2 linked regions of the Actinoallomurus bryophytorum genome follow. The protein of the gene in region 1 interacts with the protein of each later gene in a pairwise test. Links are inferred from orthologs where the notes say so. Each region holds a gene or a part of one and is shown on either strand. Other genes may lie near its edges. The genes, in order: def and FB559_RS14810.

The links.
Region 2: the proteins of def (region 1) and FB559_RS14810 interact in binary tests that used the Escherichia coli proteins (3 or more experiments, as listed by UniProt). The link is inferred for Actinoallomurus bryophytorum from one-to-one orthologs.

What each region holds. Positions count from the first base shown.
Region 1 is NZ_VFOZ01000001.1:1,983,666-1,992,494, reverse strand. What follows is about bases 3,250-6,202. They hold def (peptide deformylase), read right to left. Parts: upstream 5,021-6,202; coding sequence 4,478-5,020; downstream 3,250-4,477. Other genes in these bases: FB559_RS09365 (DivIVA domain-containing protein), read right to left, coding at 5,290-6,202; arfB (alternative ribosome rescue aminoacyl-tRNA hydrolase ArfB), read left to right, coding at 4,049-4,477; FB559_RS09380 (oxygenase MpaB family protein), read right to left, coding at 3,250-3,951. Also shown: FB559_RS09400 (hypothetical protein), read left to right, coding at 1-110; IS607 family element RNA-guided endonuclease TnpB, read left to right, coding at 235-1,461; FB559_RS09390 (SDR family NAD(P)-dependent oxidoreductase), read left to right, coding at 1,517-2,290; FB559_RS09385 (crotonase/enoyl-CoA hydratase family protein), read left to right, coding at 2,301-3,065; more of FB559_RS09380, read right to left, coding at 3,100-3,249; more of FB559_RS09365, read right to left, coding at 6,203-6,261; FB559_RS09360 (gamma carbonic anhydrase family protein), read left to right, coding at 6,534-7,061; FB559_RS09355 (hypothetical protein), read left to right, coding at 7,171-8,829. UniProt on the Escherichia coli protein: Removes the formyl group from the N-terminal Met of newly synthesized proteins. Requires at least a dipeptide for an efficient rate of reaction. N-terminal L-methionine is a prerequisite for activity but the enzyme has broad specificity at other positions.
Region 2 is NZ_VFOZ01000001.1:3,192,096-3,200,971, forward strand. What follows is about bases 3,746-6,745. They hold FB559_RS14810 (aspartate-semialdehyde dehydrogenase), read right to left. Parts: upstream 5,780-6,745; coding sequence 4,712-5,779; downstream 3,746-4,711. Other genes in these bases: FB559_RS14800 (TetR/AcrR family transcriptional regulator), read right to left, coding at 3,746-4,005; FB559_RS14805 (hypothetical protein), read left to right, coding at 4,166-4,657; FB559_RS14815 (aspartate kinase), read right to left, coding at 5,776-6,745. In the rest of the region: FB559_RS14780 (prolyl oligopeptidase family serine peptidase), read left to right, coding at 1-79; FB559_RS14785 (helix-turn-helix transcriptional regulator), read right to left, coding at 109-996; FB559_RS14790 (zinc-binding dehydrogenase), read left to right, coding at 1,147-2,181; FB559_RS14795 (aldo/keto reductase), read left to right, coding at 2,246-3,217; more of FB559_RS14800, read right to left, coding at 3,343-3,745; more of FB559_RS14815, read right to left, coding at 6,746-7,044; FB559_RS14820 (DUF5063 domain-containing protein), read right to left, coding at 7,180-7,713; recombination mediator RecR, read right to left, coding at 7,706-8,305; FB559_RS14830 (YbaB/EbfC family nucleoid-associated protein), read right to left, coding at 8,399-8,761.

The sequences.
Region 1 (8,829 bases):
CCTGGCGGGGCGACCAGTGGCTCCGGGTCGACTTCACCAAGGAGGACCGGACGTCCAGCGTGATCGCTGCATGGAATGGGCACGCGCCCACGGTCCAGACCGCCGAGTGATCCCGTGGGGTTTTGGCGACCGTTGCTGGGTTCATCGACGAATCTCATGTTCCATCGATGGACGTCATTCGTTGACGCAGCCTGAGCCCTTGTGCTGTCGGACCCTGCCATTACCGTCTCGGCTGTGGAGTACCGCGATCGGTTGACCGTCGTCCAGGCGTATCGCTTTGCTTCGGACCCAACGCCCGGCCAGGTGCGCGCGCTGTTGCGACATGCCGGTGCGGCGCGCCTCGCCTACAACACCGGCCTGGACCAGCTCGCTCGCGCGTTGAAGAACTGGTCCGACTTCCGGAAGGGTGAGCGGAAGGGCCGCCGGATGGGCTTCCCACGTTTCAAGTCCAGGCGCAGGTACGCGCCGTCGGTGCGGTTCACCACTGGCACGATCCGGCTTGAGGATGACCGCCGCTATGTGAGGTTGCCGCGCCTTGGGCGGCTCAAGACCCACGAGTCCACGCGCAAGCTCCAGCGACGTATCGCGGAGGGCCGCGCCCGGATCTTGTCGGCGACCGTCCGTTCCGAGGCAGGACGCTGGTTCGTGTCCTTCACGGTCGAGGTCCAACGGTCCATACGCGCGCCGGCCCGCCCGGATGCGGTGGTGGGTGTGGACCTGGGGATCAGGACCCTCGCGGTATTCTCCGACGACCGGCCGACGGCCACCAACCCGAAGCACTACGACGCGGCGCGACGCAAACTCACCCGGTCCTCCCGTGCGGCCTCTCGCAAGCGGGGTCCGGACCGGCGTACCGGACAACAGCCCTCCAATCGCTGGAAGAGCGCCAACGCCGCCCGCAACCGCGTCCACCATCGCGTCACTGCCCGAAGACGCGATGCGATCCACAAGCTCACCACGGCCCTGGCCCGCGAGTACGGCTCGATCGTGGTGGAGGACCTGCACGTTGCCGGGATGGTGAAGAACCGCCGGCTGGCGCGAGTCATCTCTGATGCCGGGTTCGGTGAGATCCGCCGGCAGCTCGCCTACCAAACCGTCTGGAACGGTGGGACGCTCATCGTCGCGGACCGCTGGTATCCGTCCTCGAAGAGGTGCTCGGGATGTGGTGTGGTGAAAGCCAAGCTGCGCCTGTCCGAACGCGTCTTCACCTGCGGTGAATGCGGCCTGTCCTTGGACCGGGATGCCAACGCCGCGAGCAACCTCGCTTCCCTGGTCGAACATGTTGTTGTCGCCGGGAGTGGCCCGGAGACCCAAAACGGACGCGGAGCCGACCATAAGACCCGGCCAGGCCGGGCTGGTGGCTGTGAAACGTCTACCCCGCACCGGGCGGCCCCCGCCCAGGTAGGACGGGGACCTTCGCCCAGCGATGAGCGAATCACCGAGATTATGAGGTCTCGGTGAACGGTGAGTAAGGTCACCCGAATAGCGTTCGGTCGACTCCGGTAACCTCCTGCTTATGGACGTAAACGGAGCTGCAGCCATTGTCACCGGTGGCGCGAGCGGACTTGGCGAGGCCACCGCGCGCGACCTCGCCGCACAGGGCGCCAAAGTAGTGATCGCCGACCTCAACGAGACCACGGGCAAGGCCATCGCCGACGAGCTCGGCGGGGTGTTCGTCAAGGTGGACGTCTCCGACGAGGCCCAGGTGCAGGCCGCCGTCGACGCTGCCGTCGCCACCGGTGCGCCGCTGCGCGTCGTGGTGAACAGCGCCGGCATCGGGTGGGCGTCGCGGACCGTCGGCCGGGACGGGACCCCGCACGACCTCGCGTCGTACAAGAAGGTCATCGACGTCAACCTGATCGGGACCTTCAACGGCATGCGCCTCGGCGCCGCGGCGATCGCCAAGACCGAGGCGCTGGACGAGTACGGCACCCGTGGCGTGATCATCAACACCGCGTCCGTCGCGGGCCTCGAGGGCCAGACCGGGCAGGTCGCCTACTCCGCCTCCAAGGGCGGCATCATCGGCATGACCGTGCCGGCGGCCCGCGACCTCGCCGCCGTCGGCGTACGCGTCAACACGATCTGCCCCGGCATCATCGACACGCCGATCTACGGGCAGGGCGAGCAGGCCGAAGAGTTCAAGAAGAAGCTCGCCGCGCCGGTCGTGTTCCCCAAGCGCATGGGCACCGCGCCCGAGTTCGCCCACCTGGTGCGCTCGCTGATCGAGAACGACTACGTCAACGCCGAGACCGTCCGCTTCGACGGCGGCATCCGCTTCCAGCCCAAGTGAGGTCGTGACCATGTCGGATGCAGTGCTGACCGAGGTCGACGGCGGCGTCGCCGTCATCACGATCAACCGTCCGGAGGCCAGGAACGCGGTCAACGGCGCGGTCGCGAAGGGCATGGCGAGCGCGCTCGACGAGCTCGACGCGCGCAAGGACGTGTCCGTCCTCGTGCTGACCGGCGCGGGCGGCACGTTCAGCGCCGGCATGGACCTCAAGGGCTTCCTGACCGGCGACAACCCGATCGCGGAGGGGCGGGGGTTCGGCGGCATCGTCGAGCGCCCGCCGGCCAAGCCGATCATCGCCGCCGTCGAGGGGTACGCCCTGGCGGGCGGCTTCGAGCTCGCGCTGGCCTGCGACATGATCGTCGCATCGTCCGAGTCGAAGTTCGGGCTGCCCGAGGTCAAGCGCGGCCTGGTCGCGGGCGCCGGTGGCCTGCTGCGGCTGCCGCGGCGGATCCCGTACCACGCGGCCATGGAGCTCGCGCTGAGCGGCGAGCACTACCCGGCGTCACGCCTGGCCGAGCTCGGCCTGGTCAACAAGCTCACCTCGCCCGGAGAGGCCCTGGCGGAGGCGCGTGAACTGGCCCTCAGGATCGCGGCGAACGCGCCCCTGGCCCTCGCGGCGACCAAGCGGGTCATCGTCGAGTCGGCCGACTGGGACAGTTCGGAGCAGTTCGCGAAGCAGGGCGAGATCATCAACCCGGTCTTCGTGTCCAAGGACGCGATGGAGGGTGCCGCCGCGTTCGCGGAGAAGCGCCCTCCGGAGTGGTCGGGCGAGTAACCGCGGTGAGGGCGGCCCCGGTGCGGGGCCGCCCTCAGCCGTTCGCGGCGGCCGAGGACTGGGGGAGACGCTCGCGCAGGGCCTTGAGGTAACGGTCGCGGGGCAGGGTCCGTACGCGTAGCGGCAGGCGCGGGTAGGTGAGCCGTACGGTGGCCATCAGCAGACGGAAGCGCGCGCGGCGCGAGCGGTTCCACCGCCAGCCGTACTGGTCCCGTATCTCCTCCGGCATGAGCCCGGCCGTGATGAGCCGGATCGCGGCGAGCGCGGGTGCGTTCAGCGGGCCGCCGGGCAGCTTCGGATGCAGCACCTGGTGGGCGATGGCCCGTGAGGCCTCGCTGATCCGCAGCGAGGCGAGCGTCCCGGCGTAGTAGTCGCGGAAGTCGGCGTAGGTGGCCGGCATCATCGCGTACGGGCAGCCGAGGATCGTCGCGTAGATCTTGCTCTGCTCGTAGTACGCGGCAAGCTCCTCCGGGGACAGCCGGCGGAAGATCAGCTCGTACACCTGCACGGCGGTGGCGAAGAGCGTGGCGGCGACCCAGACCTGCAGCTCCGGTTCGCCGGCCGCGTAGCCGGGGCCGGTGACGCGGTCGTGCATTCGCCGGACGACGTCGCTGAGGCGTTCGGCCTGCGCGCGGGAGCCGAAGCCGACCACGTAGACCCACTGCATCGTGCCCCGCAACCGCCCGAGCGGGTCCTCGGCCGTGTAGCTGTGGTCGTAGACGCCTTGGGCGATCTTCGGATGGGCGGTCTGGAGGAGCGACGCGGCGCCACCCGCCGCGATCAGGAATCCCTCGCGGCCGATCACCCGGATCAGGTCCTCGTCGTGGAAGAGGTCGTCGTTGGGGGAGCGGCCGTCGTCGGACCGGCCGGAGGAGCCAGATGCCATGAACGCATTGTAAGTAACCACTTGCGTCACGTCAGCCCCCGCGCAGGTCGCGAAAACAACACGACATTCGGGTCGTGGTCCGGGGATAATCAGATCTATGTCCGGTCCAGTACACGTGCGAGGTTCGGTGGTCATTCCTGACGCCGAGCTCAGCTGGCGTTTCTCGCGTTCGTCAGGGCCGGGCGGCCAGCACGTCAACACGAGCGACACCGCGGCGGAGTTGTCCTTCGACGTGGCCCGGTCGGCGGTCCTGCCGCAGACGTACAAGGACCGGGCGCTGCAACGCCTCGCGGGCCGCCTCGTGGGCGGCGTCGTGACGATCCGCGCGGAGGAGCACCGCTCTCAGCTGCGCAACCGTGAGGCGGCCAAGGACCGGCTGGCGGCGTTGCTCGCCGAGGCCACCGCGCCTCCGCCCAAGGCGCGGCGCCCGACCAAACCCAGCCGCCGCGTGCAGGCGCGGCGGATCGAGGGCAAGCGCCGGCGCGGACAGATCAAGAAAGGGCGCTCCGGTCGTTTCGACGACTGATCACGCGCTCCAGGTCGCGGAGCGTACGGCGCGCAGGGCCTCTTTGCGGGTGGCGCCCTCGAGCGTGTCGACGTACAACTGGCCCTTGAGATGACCGCTCTCGTGCTGGAGACAGCGCGCGAAGTAGCCGGTGCCCTCGACGCGGATCGGCTTGCCCGTCAGGTCGACCCCCTCGACCACGGCGCGGGAGTACCGAGGCGTCGCGAACCGCAGGCCGGGCAGCGACAGGCATCCCTCCTCGTCGTCGACCAGCTCGCCGTCGGCGGCCACGAGTGTGGGGTTGAGCACGTGCCCGACGTGACGCCGCCCCGCCTCGTCGGCGCAGTCGTAGACGAACGCCTGGAGCGAGACACCGATCTGGTTCGCCGCGAGCCCCGCGCCGTCGGCCGCGTACATCGAGGCGAACATGTCATCGACCAGGCGTTTCAGGTCGGCGTCGAACGCCCGGACCGGGTCGCCCTCGGTGCGGAGTACGGGATCGCCCATGTAGCGGATCGGGCGTACGGTGCCGGCGCCCGCCTGGCGGCGTTTTTCGGTTCCCACGAGACCAAGACTCTAGGGCCTCATCCGAAGTCTCGCTGTCCTACCGCGCGGCGCCCATAGGACGCCTCGCCGCGTTGTCGTCGGCACCGGGCCGACTCCCTCCTCCGCCTTGCGACGCGCCGCCTGGACGCCGTTCGCTACGGACGGAGACTTCGGATGAGGCCCAGCGGTCTTTGACCTCGTCCCACTGCCCGCCGGTCGCCACGAACGGCTGGGACGAACAGATCGCCCTGGCGGCCGTGACGGCTGCCAGGGCGATCCGCATCACGTCACTCCGCCGGGTCGCTCGCGGGCGGCGACGGCGGAACCTGGATGATCCGCTGCGGGTCGGGCTGGCCGGCGGGCGGCATCGGGTGCGCCTGTCCCTGCGGGTGGGCGTGCGGCTGCGGCTGGGCATGGGGATGAGCGGGCGGCTGTGCGTGCGGTGCCTGCTGCTGGGGACGCGCGTGCTGGGCCTGCGGCTGTCCCTGCGGCCGGCCGGGCCCCTGGCCGTCGCCCTGCCTCTCCTGCCTGTCCTGCCTTTCCCCCCTGTCCTGGCGGGGGGCGGCGGCGATGTCGCTCACCATCTTTTCCAGCGGACCGGCCTTGTCCTCGTTGCGCAGCAGACCGACGAGGGTCTCGCTGATCTCGCCGAGCCGTCCGAGTGCCTGTGAGTGCTGCTGGGTGAGCTGCGTCAGCCGGTCCGAGGCGTCCTCGTTGATGGCCGAGGCGCGGCGCTCGGCGTTCGTCAGAGTGCGCTCGGCGTCATTGCGGGTGTCGAGGAGGAGCTTGTCGGCCTCCTGCTTGGCGCTGGACAGGACCCTCTCGGACTCCTGCTTGGCCGCCGACAGCATGTGGCTGGCGTTCTCCTGGGCCTGGGCGACCGTCCGCTCGGACTTGCCGTGGGCCTCGTCGATGACGCGCTTGGCCTCTTTTTCGGCGTCCTGCCGAATCTGGGTGACCTTCTGGTCGGCGTCGCCCAGCTTCGACTGCGCCTCCTCCTCGGCCAGGTTGATGATCTGACGGAGGCGCTCGCTGAGGTCGTCACCGGTCGGCCGGCGGGCCTCGCGGACCTCGGTCATCTCCCGGCGGGTGCGTTCGACCTCGTCGAGTGCACGGGACAACCGTGCCTCGAGCTCGCGGATCTGGTTGCGCGTGCGGGCGATGTATTCGTCGACCTGGCGGCGGTTGTAGCCGCGCATGACGATCTCGAACGTCTCCTCGCGGAGGAGATTTGGCAGGATCTCGGCTTCGTTGCTCATTGGCCCAAAGGGTTGAAGGTAGGTCTGATGAACTCTCGACGCTTCTACCCCTTTCGCGCAAGGGGAATGCAGCGTCTAGTGAGAATTAGTGACTCTCCGCTGTCGCGACCCAAGAGTCTGCACACGATATATACCGCTAAATGACCCCCTTGGGAGCGAGAACCGTCCCATCCGCAGGGAAGGTTTCGGCCAAGCCGCTCCGATGAGGGCCGGACACGTGCTTGCACGGGTGCTCGTCGGTCACGGTCCGTTCGCTCCTAGACTCGGGGACCGTGACTGACTTCTTCCGTGGTGTGCTGGGTGACCATGAGCCGCAGATCCACCCCGAGGCGTGGGTCGCGCCGGGTGCCGTCATCGTCGGGCGGGTGACACTGGGACGTGCCGCGAACGTCTGGTACGGCTCGGTCCTGCGTGGCGAGGACGAGGAGATCGTGGTCGGTGAGGAGTGCAACATCCAGGACCTGTCCTGCCTGCACTCCGACCCGGGCGAGCCGGCCGTGCTGGAGGACCGGGTCAGCCTCGGGCACAAGGCGATGGTGCACGGCGCGCACATCGAGACCGGTTCGCTCATCGGGATCGGCGCGATCGTGCTCGGCGGCGCGCGGATCGGAGCGGGGTCGCTGGTCGCCGCGGGCGCCCTCGTACCCCCGGGCAAGACCATCCCTGCGGGCGTACTCGTCGCGGGCGTGCCGGGAAAAGTGGTGCGGGAGCTGAACGACGACGACCGCGCCGTACTCGCGTACACCCCCGCCGTGTACGTGGAGAAAAGCCGCCTGCACCGTGAGGCCCGCTGGATCTGAGTTTTTCTCGTGATCGCCTTTGTGATGGTCATCCGTTTACCATTGCCTGGTGGTCTGGGGGCAGGCATATGGGGAAGTTCCCTCGTCCGCCGTACAAGATCCATTTACGGTGGCCGAGCGTGACACGCATGCCATGGTCTCCTCGGGATGGTGGCCCGGCACACCACCACAACAACGACAGAACCTCGTCGCCGCGCGCATGCTCGCCCTGCCCGACGGCAGCTGGTGGCTCTTCGGCGCGTGGGGCCGCTGGTACCGCTGGACCGCCGCCGACGGCCAGTGGCACCTCTGCCCGCCACCGCGACTGTCGATCACGCGGATGTCCGCGCGCCCCCTCCAGCGGGGCATGCCGGTGCCGCCGGTGCCCCCGCACGTCGTGCCGACCGGCCCCGACCTCACCTACGAGCCACCTCCCGCGCTCGCGTTCGTCGACGCGAGCATCAGGCCGGAGGTCACCTCCCGCGTACGCGCGACCGTCGAGTCGGCGGCCGCGCTGCCGCCGCCGGACTTTCCGCACTGGTGGGGCCTGTTCTCCTCGTCCGTACCCAGCACCGTGGCCCTCACCTGGGGCGTGATGCTCTGGTGCGCGACCGCCCCGGTCTTCGACGCACGCCTCGACGGCCAGTTGCTCGGGCTCTGGGCGTCCCACCGCTCCCGGCCCCTTCCGGAGATCGAGGGACCTCGCTGGCTGACGCCGCCGCCACTGGAGTCGCTGATCGGCCTGTACGCCGAGCGGCTGCGGTCCGGCCGCGTCGACTCGGCCGTGGTGATCCTGCGCACGATGTGGGCGATGGCGAGCGCGCTGCGCGAGGACTCCCGCTTCCAGCCACGCGCCGACGCGCTGCTCGCCATGCTCGGCGTGACCCTCCAGAACCCCACGGTCGACTACGGCGCGCTGTCCTACGGCGACCGGGCGGTCATGCAGCAGTGGCTCACCCGCTGCCCACCGGCCCTGGCCCCCGCGTTGCGCATCGAGGCATCGGCCGGCGAACACTTCCGCAACACCTACTACGACCTGGCCGTCGCGCTCACCCCGGTCGCCGGCGACCCGTCCGGACGCGGCTACGTCGAGCCGAGGCTGCTCGCGGCCGCACTGCTCGCCGCCGACCTCGCCGTCGTACGCCAGGACGTCTCCACCCAGGTCATCGGCTGGCTGGACCCCCAGGTCGGCGAGGCCATGCGGGCGATGCTCATCCAGCGCGACCATCCGCTGCGCCCGTACTGGCCCGAGGGCGACCGGATGCCCCGCTCCCTGCGCGAACGCATGGACGTGGTCGAACCGGCCGTACGCAACGCACTCCTCGCCACCATGTACACGGCCGACCTGGCGTGGTGCCGGCTGGGCGGCGGCATCCCGGCGAGACCACGCGGCTTCCCGTCACCGGTCGCGATCCTGGCGGAGATCATCGGCCCAAGACGCGCGACGTCCGTGGCGTCCACCGAGCCGATGTCGCAGGCGCCGGGCATCGCACCCTTGGCGCAGCAGTACCCCGCCAACCCCGGCACCCCGGCCACGCCGGGCGTCGCCCTGGCACAGGAACCCCCCACCGGCCCACCCGGCCAGGCCCCGGCCTGGGCGCCCCCGAGCGCGAACCCACCACTCCCACCACCGTCGACCGAGGCATGGGAGGGCGCACGGCCGTGGCCGTCCGCGAGCGAACCCGGCCCGGCCACACCGGCACCTCCGCCCGGAACGGAAGCCTGGCCGGGCGCGCCCGGCGGCACGGGAGACGAGACGCGCCGCGAAGGCGGCGGGGGGAGCACGGGG
Region 2 (8,876 bases), 1.2 Mb from region 1 along the record:
CTCCCTCGTGGTGGAGGAGCGGATCCGGCAGATGGCCGCGACGATCGACTTCGCCCGCAAGCACCTGGATCTCACCTGAGCGATCGTCGGCGCCCGCCGGTAGACGCGTCACAGTCGTTCGGACGCGGGCTGCTGCGCGGGGGCGGTGAGGTCGAGAAGGATCATGGCGTCGTGGTCCGGGGTGCCGGGCTCGGCGTAGTAGGCGCTGAGCCGGTGGCCGGGGGTGCCGTCGAGTTGCATGCCCTGGTAGCCGAGGGTGAGGTGCCCGACGTCGGGGTGGTGGAAGGTCTTGGTGCCGAAGGTGTGGGCGCGGACGTCATAGCGTTCCCAGAGTTTGGCGAACTCCGGGCTCTTGAGGAGGAGCTCGCCGGCGAGGGCGGCCAGATCGGGGGCGTCGGGATCGGTGCCGGCGAGGGCCCGCAGCCGTGCGACGCATCCACGGACCTGGCTGTTCCAGGCGTTGTCGAACAACGTGCGGGCGGCCGGGTGAAGGAAGACGTAGCGGGCCAGGTTGCGGTGTTTGGCGGGCCAGTCCTCAAGGCCGGTGTAGAGGCGTAGCCCGGCGGGGTTGACGGCGAGGATGTCCATGGTGCGGCTGAGGACCATGGCGGGGTGCGGGCGCATGCCCTCGAGGAGCAGTTTCACGCCCGGTTTGACGGTGCGGCTCGGGGCGGCCGGCGGCTCGGGAAGATGGCGGGCGGCACGGACGGCCAGGTCGAGCAGGTACTCGTGCTCGGTCTGGCCCAGGCGCAGGGCGCGGGCGAGAGCGTCGACGACGGCGGGGCTGGGACGGGTTTCGCGGCCGCGTTCGAGGCGAGTGTAGTAATCGACGCTGACTCCGGCGAGGGTGGCGAGTTCCTCGCGGCGCAGGCCGGGAGTGCGTCGCAGGCCAGGGCCGATGGTGATGCCGACCTCGGCCGGAGTGACCTCTTCGCGGCGGGCCCGCAGAAACCGCCCGAGCTCGGTTCCGCCGCCCGCGTTCTGCTCGCGTGCCATGGCCCCAGTGTTACACCGTGTCCGGTGTGCTCGCCGGGCCGTGAGGGGCCCTGTCACACCCCGGAACGCCCCGGTCTGTCACCGAATGGGCGCGGACGGCAGGGTGGGTCTCAGTCCTGAAACGACTCAGCAGATGATCGGAGATGCTCGATGCGAGCGACCTTGATATACGGCGCCGGTGACATCCGGGTGGAGAACGTGCCCGACCCGGTGCTGCGGCAACCGACCGACGCCCTGGTACGGGTGCTGCGTTCCTGCATCTGCGGCTCGGATCTGTGGCCCTACGGCTCGGCTCCCGTTTCGGAGCACGGCCGGCGGATCGGCCATGAGTTCCTCGGCGTCGTCGAGGAGACCGGCAGGGAGGTGTCCGGGCTGAGGGCTGGGGACGTCGTCGTCGCCCCGTTCGTATGGTCGGACGGCATCTGCGACTTCTGCGTCGAGGGCCTGCAAACGTCCTGCCGCCACGGCGGAGGCTGGGGCACGCAGGACGTCGACGGTGGCCAGGGCGAGGCCGTACGGGTCCCGCATGCCGACGGCACCCTGGTCAAACTCCCGGTCGGTGAGGACTCGGCGTTGCTGCCGTCGTTGCTGACCCTGTCGGACGTCTACCCGACCGGCCACCACTGCGCCGTCACCGCGGGCGTCGGCCCCCGCACCACCGTCACCGTGATCGGCGACGGCGCCGTAGGCCTGTCGGCGGTGCTGGCGGCCAGGCGCCTCGGCGCCGAACAGATCATCCTCATGGGACGCCACAAGGACCGCACCGATCTCGGCCGGGAGTTCGGCGCCACCGACATCGTGCCCGAGCGCGGCGAGGAGGGCATCGAGCGGGTGAAGGAGCTGACGGGCGGCGACGGCACCCGTACCGTCCTGGAATGCGTCGGCCTGGAGTCCGCGATGCGGACGGCCCTCGCGGTCGTACGGGACGGTGGTGTCGTCAGCCGGGTCGGAGCCCCGCAGTACCAGCAGATCCCCGCCGGGTTCCCCGAGTTCCGGCGGAACATCACCATCACCGGTGGTGGCGCGCCGGCCCGCGCCTACATCGAGGAGCTCATGCCCGAGATCCTCGACGGCACGCTCCAGCCCGGCAAGGTCTTCGACCGCACCGTCTCCCTGGACGACGTCCCGGCCGGCTACCAGGCCATGGCCGACCGCGCCGCCCTCAAGGTCCTCGTCCAGCCCTGACCTGCGAGCGCCCCGGCGACGCAGGATGGGCGGAACCCACCCGTACAACGAACGGAGAACCATCATGAAGCACATCAAGCTGGGCGATCTGGACGTCGCCCGGATCGGCCTGGGCACGATGGGCATGAGCGGCGCCTACACCGGAGCCGGCGATGACGACGCCGAGTCGATCCGTACGATCCACCGGGCACTGGAGCTGGGCGTCACCCTCCTCGACACCGCTGAGGTCTACGGCCCCTATGTCAACGAGGAGCTCCTCGGCCGCGCGCTGAAGGGGCGCCGCGACCAGGCCGTGCTCGCCACCAAGTTCGGCATGATCTCCCACACCGGCGGCACCGGACTCGACAGCAGCCCGGCGAACGTGCGCGCCGCCGTCGAGGGATCCCTGCGCCGCCTCGGCACCGACCACATCGACCTGTACTACCAGCACCGCGTCGACCCTGACACCCCGATCGAGGACACCATCGGCGTCCTCGCCGACCTCGTGGCCGAGGGCAAGATTCGCCACATCGGGCTCTCGGAAGCCGGGCCGGCCACGATCCGCCGCGCGCACGCCGTCCACCCCATCACCGCGCTGCAGTCGGAGTACTCCCTGTGGACCCGTGACAGCGAGCCTGAGACGCTGCCGCTGCTGCGCGAACTCGGCATCGGCTTCGTTGCCTACTCTCCTCTCGGCCGTGGCTTCCTCACGGGAGCCGTCCGGTCCACCGACCAGTTCGCCGACGACGACTTCCGTCGGAACAATCCCCGCTTCATGGGCGAGAACTTCGACCACAACCTCCGCATCGTCGCGGAGGTCGAAGCGATCGCCGGTCAGGTCGGCGCGACCACCGCTCAGGTCGCCCTCGCGTGGCTGCTCGGCCGGGGGGACGACATCGTCCCCATCCCCGGCACCAAGCGCGTCCCCCGTCTGGAGGAGAACCTCGCCGCCGACGCGGTCGAGCTCACCCCAGAGCAGACCACCCTGCTCAACGGCCTCACCCCCGCAGCGGGCGACCACCACAACGAGACCCAGATGCGCATGATCGGCCGATGACCGAGGGTCCGTAGCCTGCCGGTCGACCGCGTATGCCCGGCAGGCCGGCCGTCGGAACGGCCGTCTCTCGTCAGGATCGGTTCGGCATCGGCGATCGTGAGTGACCTCGTGTCCTCACGAGTCGCTCACTTGCGCAGGTCGCGGTAGGTCGAAAGGGCCTCGCGTACGACGCCGCGCATGCCCGGCAGGCGGGCCATGCCGACCAGCTTGTCGATCAGCGGGACGGTGCGCTCCACCAGGCGGTAGGTCTTCTCGGCGTCCGGGGAGCTGTCGTAGACCCAGTAGAGGACCACGCCCATCGAGTAGAGCCACAGGAGCTCGGGCAGGTCGGTGCGGATCTCCGGATCCGTCTTCAGCGTCGAGCCCTCGACGACCTGCCGGTACACCGCGATCGCGGCGTCGCGGACCGGGCCGGACTCGGCGCTGAACGGGCTCAGCGGGCTCGACGGCTCGGCGGCGTACTTGAAGAACTTCCCGGCGAACTCCTTGTAGGGCTGAAGCGTGTCGATGCGGGCGCGGAGCACCCCGAGCAGACGCGCGCGGAACTCCCGATCGCGGGCGAGGATGGCCTCACAGACCTCGCTGTGGTCCTCCTGGGAATGCTCGTAATAAAGCTGGATCAGCTCTTCCTTGGAGGCAAAGTAGTAATACGCATTCCCCACCGAAACACCAGCCTCGGTGGCGATCGCGCGCATAGTGGTGGCCTCGTAGCCGCGCTCGCGGAAAAGCCGCAAAGCGGTCTTGGCGATGAGATCCCGGGTCTGCTCGGACTTGGTCGGTACGGCCACAGCCGACACCCTACGTCTCCTTGTGCACGGAGTCGGCGCACGCCAGTCCCCAGTCAGGGTTCGATGTTCTTTCCGTCAAGTGGCGCGTCTCTTGCCGTGGTATCGCATCGCACGTGGCAGATGCTGCGGCTGGCGCATGCGACATGTACGGGGAGGTTGGATGTCGACACGACTGACCATCATCACCGGCTGCGCCATCGCTTTTTTCGCTTTAACGGCCGGTACGGCCCACGCATGGACACATGACCGGAAATCATCGGCACCAATGCGCCAGCAGGAGGTCGGCGCACTGCTCCAAGGGGCCGGTCTTCGATGGATCTCGTCCGGCCACTGCACCCGCCGGACCAACCCGCACTGCACGTCATTCGACGGGCTGCGGCCATCGACCCTGGGCGGCGTGCTGCGGTTGAGAGATGACAGCCGCTGCGGGCTCGTGATCTCCGGCGGGACCGAGAGAGGTCATGCGGGAGGGCAGTTCAGCCACAGGGCGGGCTACAAGCTCGACATCCTGCCCAACCGCTGCCTCAACCGCTTCGTCAGGCACCACTACCGGCGCATCCACACGCGGGGCGACGGCTCGCCGCTCTACCGGGCGCCCGAGCGGTCACTCTTCGCCCGCGAGCGCTCGCATTGGGACGTCACCTTCATGTGATCAATGTTTCTCGTGAAACCGAGGAGGCCCGGGTGACACCCGGGCCTCCGGCACTCAGTCGGTGAACTCGGCGGCGACCAGCTCGGCGATCTCCGCGGCGTTCAGGGCCGCGCCCTTGCGCAGGTTGTCGCCGCAGACGAACAGGTCGAGCGTGTTGGGAAAGTCGATCGCCTGCCGGATCCGCCCGACGTAGGTCGGGTCGGTGCCGACGACGTCCGCCGGGGTCGGGTACACGCCGTTCTCGGGGTCGTCCATGACGACGACCGTCGGAGCGGCGTCCAGGATCGCCCGGACCCCCTCGACGCCGACCGGGCGTTCGAAGGTCGCGTGCACGGCCAGAGAGTGCGTCGTGACCACCGGGACCCGTACGCAGGTGGCGGAGACCTTGAGGCCGGGGATGCCGAGGATCTTGCGGGACTCGTTGCGGAGCTTGAGCTCCTCCGATGCCCAGCCGTCCTCCTTGAGCGAGCCCGCCCACGGCACGACGTTGAGGGCCAGCGGCGCCGGGAACGGCGACTCACCGTCGCCGAGGCGGTTCTGGATCGCCTTGCGCACGTCGCCCGCGACCTGGCCGAGGCTGCGGTCGCCGGCGACCGCCTCGATCTCGGCGTACAGGCGCTCGGTACCGGCCACCCCGGCACCCGAGACCGCCTGGTAGGAGGCGACGACGAGCTCGGTCAGGCCGTACTCGGCGTGCAGCGCGCCCATCGCGGCCATCATCGACAGCGTCGTGCAGTTGGGCGTGGAGATGATGCCGCGCGGCCGCTCGCGTACGGCCCCGGGGTTGACCTCGGGCACGACGAGCGGGACGTCCGGCTCCATGCGGAACGCACCCGACTTGTCCACGACGACCGCGCCGCGCTCGGCGGCGATCGGCACCCAGATCTTGGAGATCTCGTCGGGCACGTCGAACATGGCGATGTCGACGCCGTCGAAGACCTCGGGGGTCAGCTCCTGGACGACGAGCTCCTCGCCGCGTACGGGCAGGCGCTTGCCGGCCGAGCGGGCCGAGGCGACCAGACGGATCTCGCCGTAGACGTCGTCGCGGGTGGAGACGATGTCGCGCATCACGGTGCCGACCGCGCCGGTGGCGCCGACCAGGGCCAGGGTGGGCTTCCTCATCGTCCGCTCCCTCCGTACACAACGGCCTCGACCTGGTCGGAGTCGAGGTCGAAGGCGCGGTGCGCCGCGGTGACGGCGGCGTCGACGTCGTCCTGGTCGACCACCACGGAGATCCGGATCTCGGAGGTGGAGATCATCTCGATGTTGACGCCCGCGTCGGCGATGGAGCCGAAGAACTTGGCCGTCACACCGGGGTGGGACCGCATGCCCGCGCCGATCAGCGACACCTTGCCGATCTGGTCGTCGTAGCGCAGCTTGTCGAAGCCGATGCGCTCCTTGATCTTGTTGAGGGAGGCCATCGCCGTCTGCCCGTCCGTACGCGGAAGCGTGAAGGAGATGTCGGTACGGCTGGTCGCGGCGGCCGAGACGTTCTGCACGATCATGTCGATGTTGATCTCGGCATCGGCGAGCGTCTGGAAGATCGTCGCCGCCTCGCCGACCTTGTCGGGCACCCCGACCACGGTGATCTTCGCCTCGCTCCGGTCGTGGGCGACGCCGGAGATGATCGCTTGTTCCATCGTGTTTCCCTCGATGCTTTCCTTGACCCAGGTGCCGGTCTTGTTGCTGAACGAGCTCCGCACATGGATGGGCATGCCATAGCGCCGTGCGTACTCCACGCAGCGCAGGTGCAGGATCTTGGCACCGCAGGCGGCCATCTCCATCATCTCCTCGTAGGAGATGTCGGGGATGCGCCGGGCGACCGGGACGATGCGCGGGTCGGCGGTGAAGATGCCGTCCACGTCGGTGTAGATCTCGCAGACGTCGGCGCCGAGCGCGGCGGCGAGAGCGACCGCGGTGGTGTCGGAGCCGCCGCGGCCGAGCGTGGTGACGTCCTTGGTGTCCTGGGACACACCCTGGAAGCCGGCGACGATCGCGATCAGGCCCTCGTCGAGGGCGCCGCGGATCCGGCCGGGCGTGACGTCGATGATGCGGGCCCTGCCATGGCTGCCGTCCGTGATCACACCGGCCTGGGAGCCGGTGAAGGACCGCGCCTCGTGGCCCAGGTTGGCGATGGCCATCGCGAGCAACGCCATCGAGATGCGCTCACCGGAGGTGAGCAGCATGTCGAGTTCACGTGCCGGTGGGAGGGGGCTGACCTGGTTGGCCAGATCGATCAACTCATCCGTCGTGTCCCCCATCGCGGACACCACCACGGCGACGTCATGTCCGTCGCGTTTGGTGGCGGCGATGCGCTGGGCGACGCGCTTGATGCTTTCCGCGTCTGCGACGGAGGAGCCACCGTACTTCTGCACGACAAGAGCCACGCGTGTGCACTCCTCGGATCAGGCGTTGGAAGTCTTGACGCGCCTGAGTCTACCGAGGTCAGCGGCTCAGCCTGCGAGACGTTATCCCGCTATGCGAGATTTGCGCCATTCGAGGCAACGCACCGGAAACCTTCCTTAGCCGGCGACCTGTTCCTCCATCACGTCCAGGCGAGCACTCGCGGATACGGCGTAAAGAGCCCGCAGCGCCGCACCCGCGTGGTTGCCCCAGTGGTTGAAGTAGCTGTACTGCCACCACCAGAGCGCCTCCAGCTTGCGGTCGGCCTCGTAGTGCCGGCGGCCATGGACCAGGTCGCTGGCGACGTCCACGAGATCGTCCGAGAGCCGGTAGGGAACCGCCTCGTCGTCCTTGTACGGGTCGAACACCTCGGTGTAGTCGTCGACGTCGGTGAGACGCTCGGCGAGCCCCTGGCGTACGGCGTCGAGGTCGGGATCCTCGCCGACGTCGGGCTCCCAGTTGTCCGGGAGGATCACGTCGGTGTTGGCGCCGAGCTGCGCGCCCGCCACCGCGATCTGCGAGACCTCGAGGAGGAGCATCGGCACCGTCTGCTCTTTGGCGTCGCCGCGGGCGATCGCCTCGAGCATGGTCAGATAGCTCTCAACGTGCTTCGCCACCCGATCGGCGAGCGTGGTCCAGCTGTTCTCAGACATCGAGCAGCCTCCGTCCTTCGAACGCGCGACCGAGAGTGACCTCGTCGGCGTATTCCAGATCGCCTCCCACCGGCAGGCCACTGGCGAGCCGGGTGACGGTGAGGCCCATCGGTTTCACGAGCCGGGCAAGGTAGGTCGCGGTCGCCTCGCCCTCGAGGTTCGGGTCAGTGGCGAGGATGAGCTCGGTCACGTCACCGTCGGCGAGCCGCGTCATGAGCTCCCGAATCCGCAGGTCATCGGGGCCCACCCCCTCGATCGGGCTGATCGCGCCACCCAGCACGTGGTAGCGGCCACGGAACTCGCGCGTCTTTTCGATCGCCACGACGTCCTTCGGCTCCTCCACCACGCAGATCACATGCAGGTCGCGACGGGCATCCCGGCAGATCCGGCATTCTTCCGCCTCGGCCACATTACCGCAGACCTTACAGAACCTGACTTTGTCTTTTACTTCCCTCAGCGCCTCGGTCAGGCGGGTGACATCGGCAGGGTCGGCGGCGAGCAGATGGAAGGCGATCCGCTGTGCGCTCTTCGGCCCCACACCGGGCAGCCTGCCCAGCTCGTCGATGAGGTTCTGAACAACCCCTTCGTACACGGCTCCTCCCTTCTACTCGTCGCTCGTATCGTTCGCGGCGTGCGTGCGGACCCTCGCGGGCTCACAGCCCGTACGGCGTGAGCCGCGCGGGTCTCAGAGCTCCGGCAGGCCCCCGGGGATGCCACCGCCGAGGCTGCCCAGGCCCTCGGTCAGCGGGCCCATCTTCGTCTCCTGCAACCTCTGCACCTCCTCGGCGGCGTTGTGAATGGCCGCGACCACCAGGTCGGCGATGGTCTCGGCCGTGTCCTGCGGGTCGTTGGTGTCGATCGCAGCCGGGTCGATGACCAGCTTGATCAGCTCGCTCTGACCGTTCACCGTCGCGGTGACCAGCCCGCCACCGGCGGACCCGTCGACCTGGGCCTCCGCGAGCTCACGTTGCAGAGTCACGAGCTGTTCCTGCATTCGCTGCGCCTGCTCCAGCATCTGCTGGATATTCTGCCCGCCTCCGGGTTCCACGGCGTCTCCTCATTCGATCGTCCGATGGCACGAGACTACGGGGTTCGCTCTCGATGCGGTAAGCGCCCACCCGTGATCGGAATTCCCGGCATGTCACCGCTCGGGACCCGGCCGG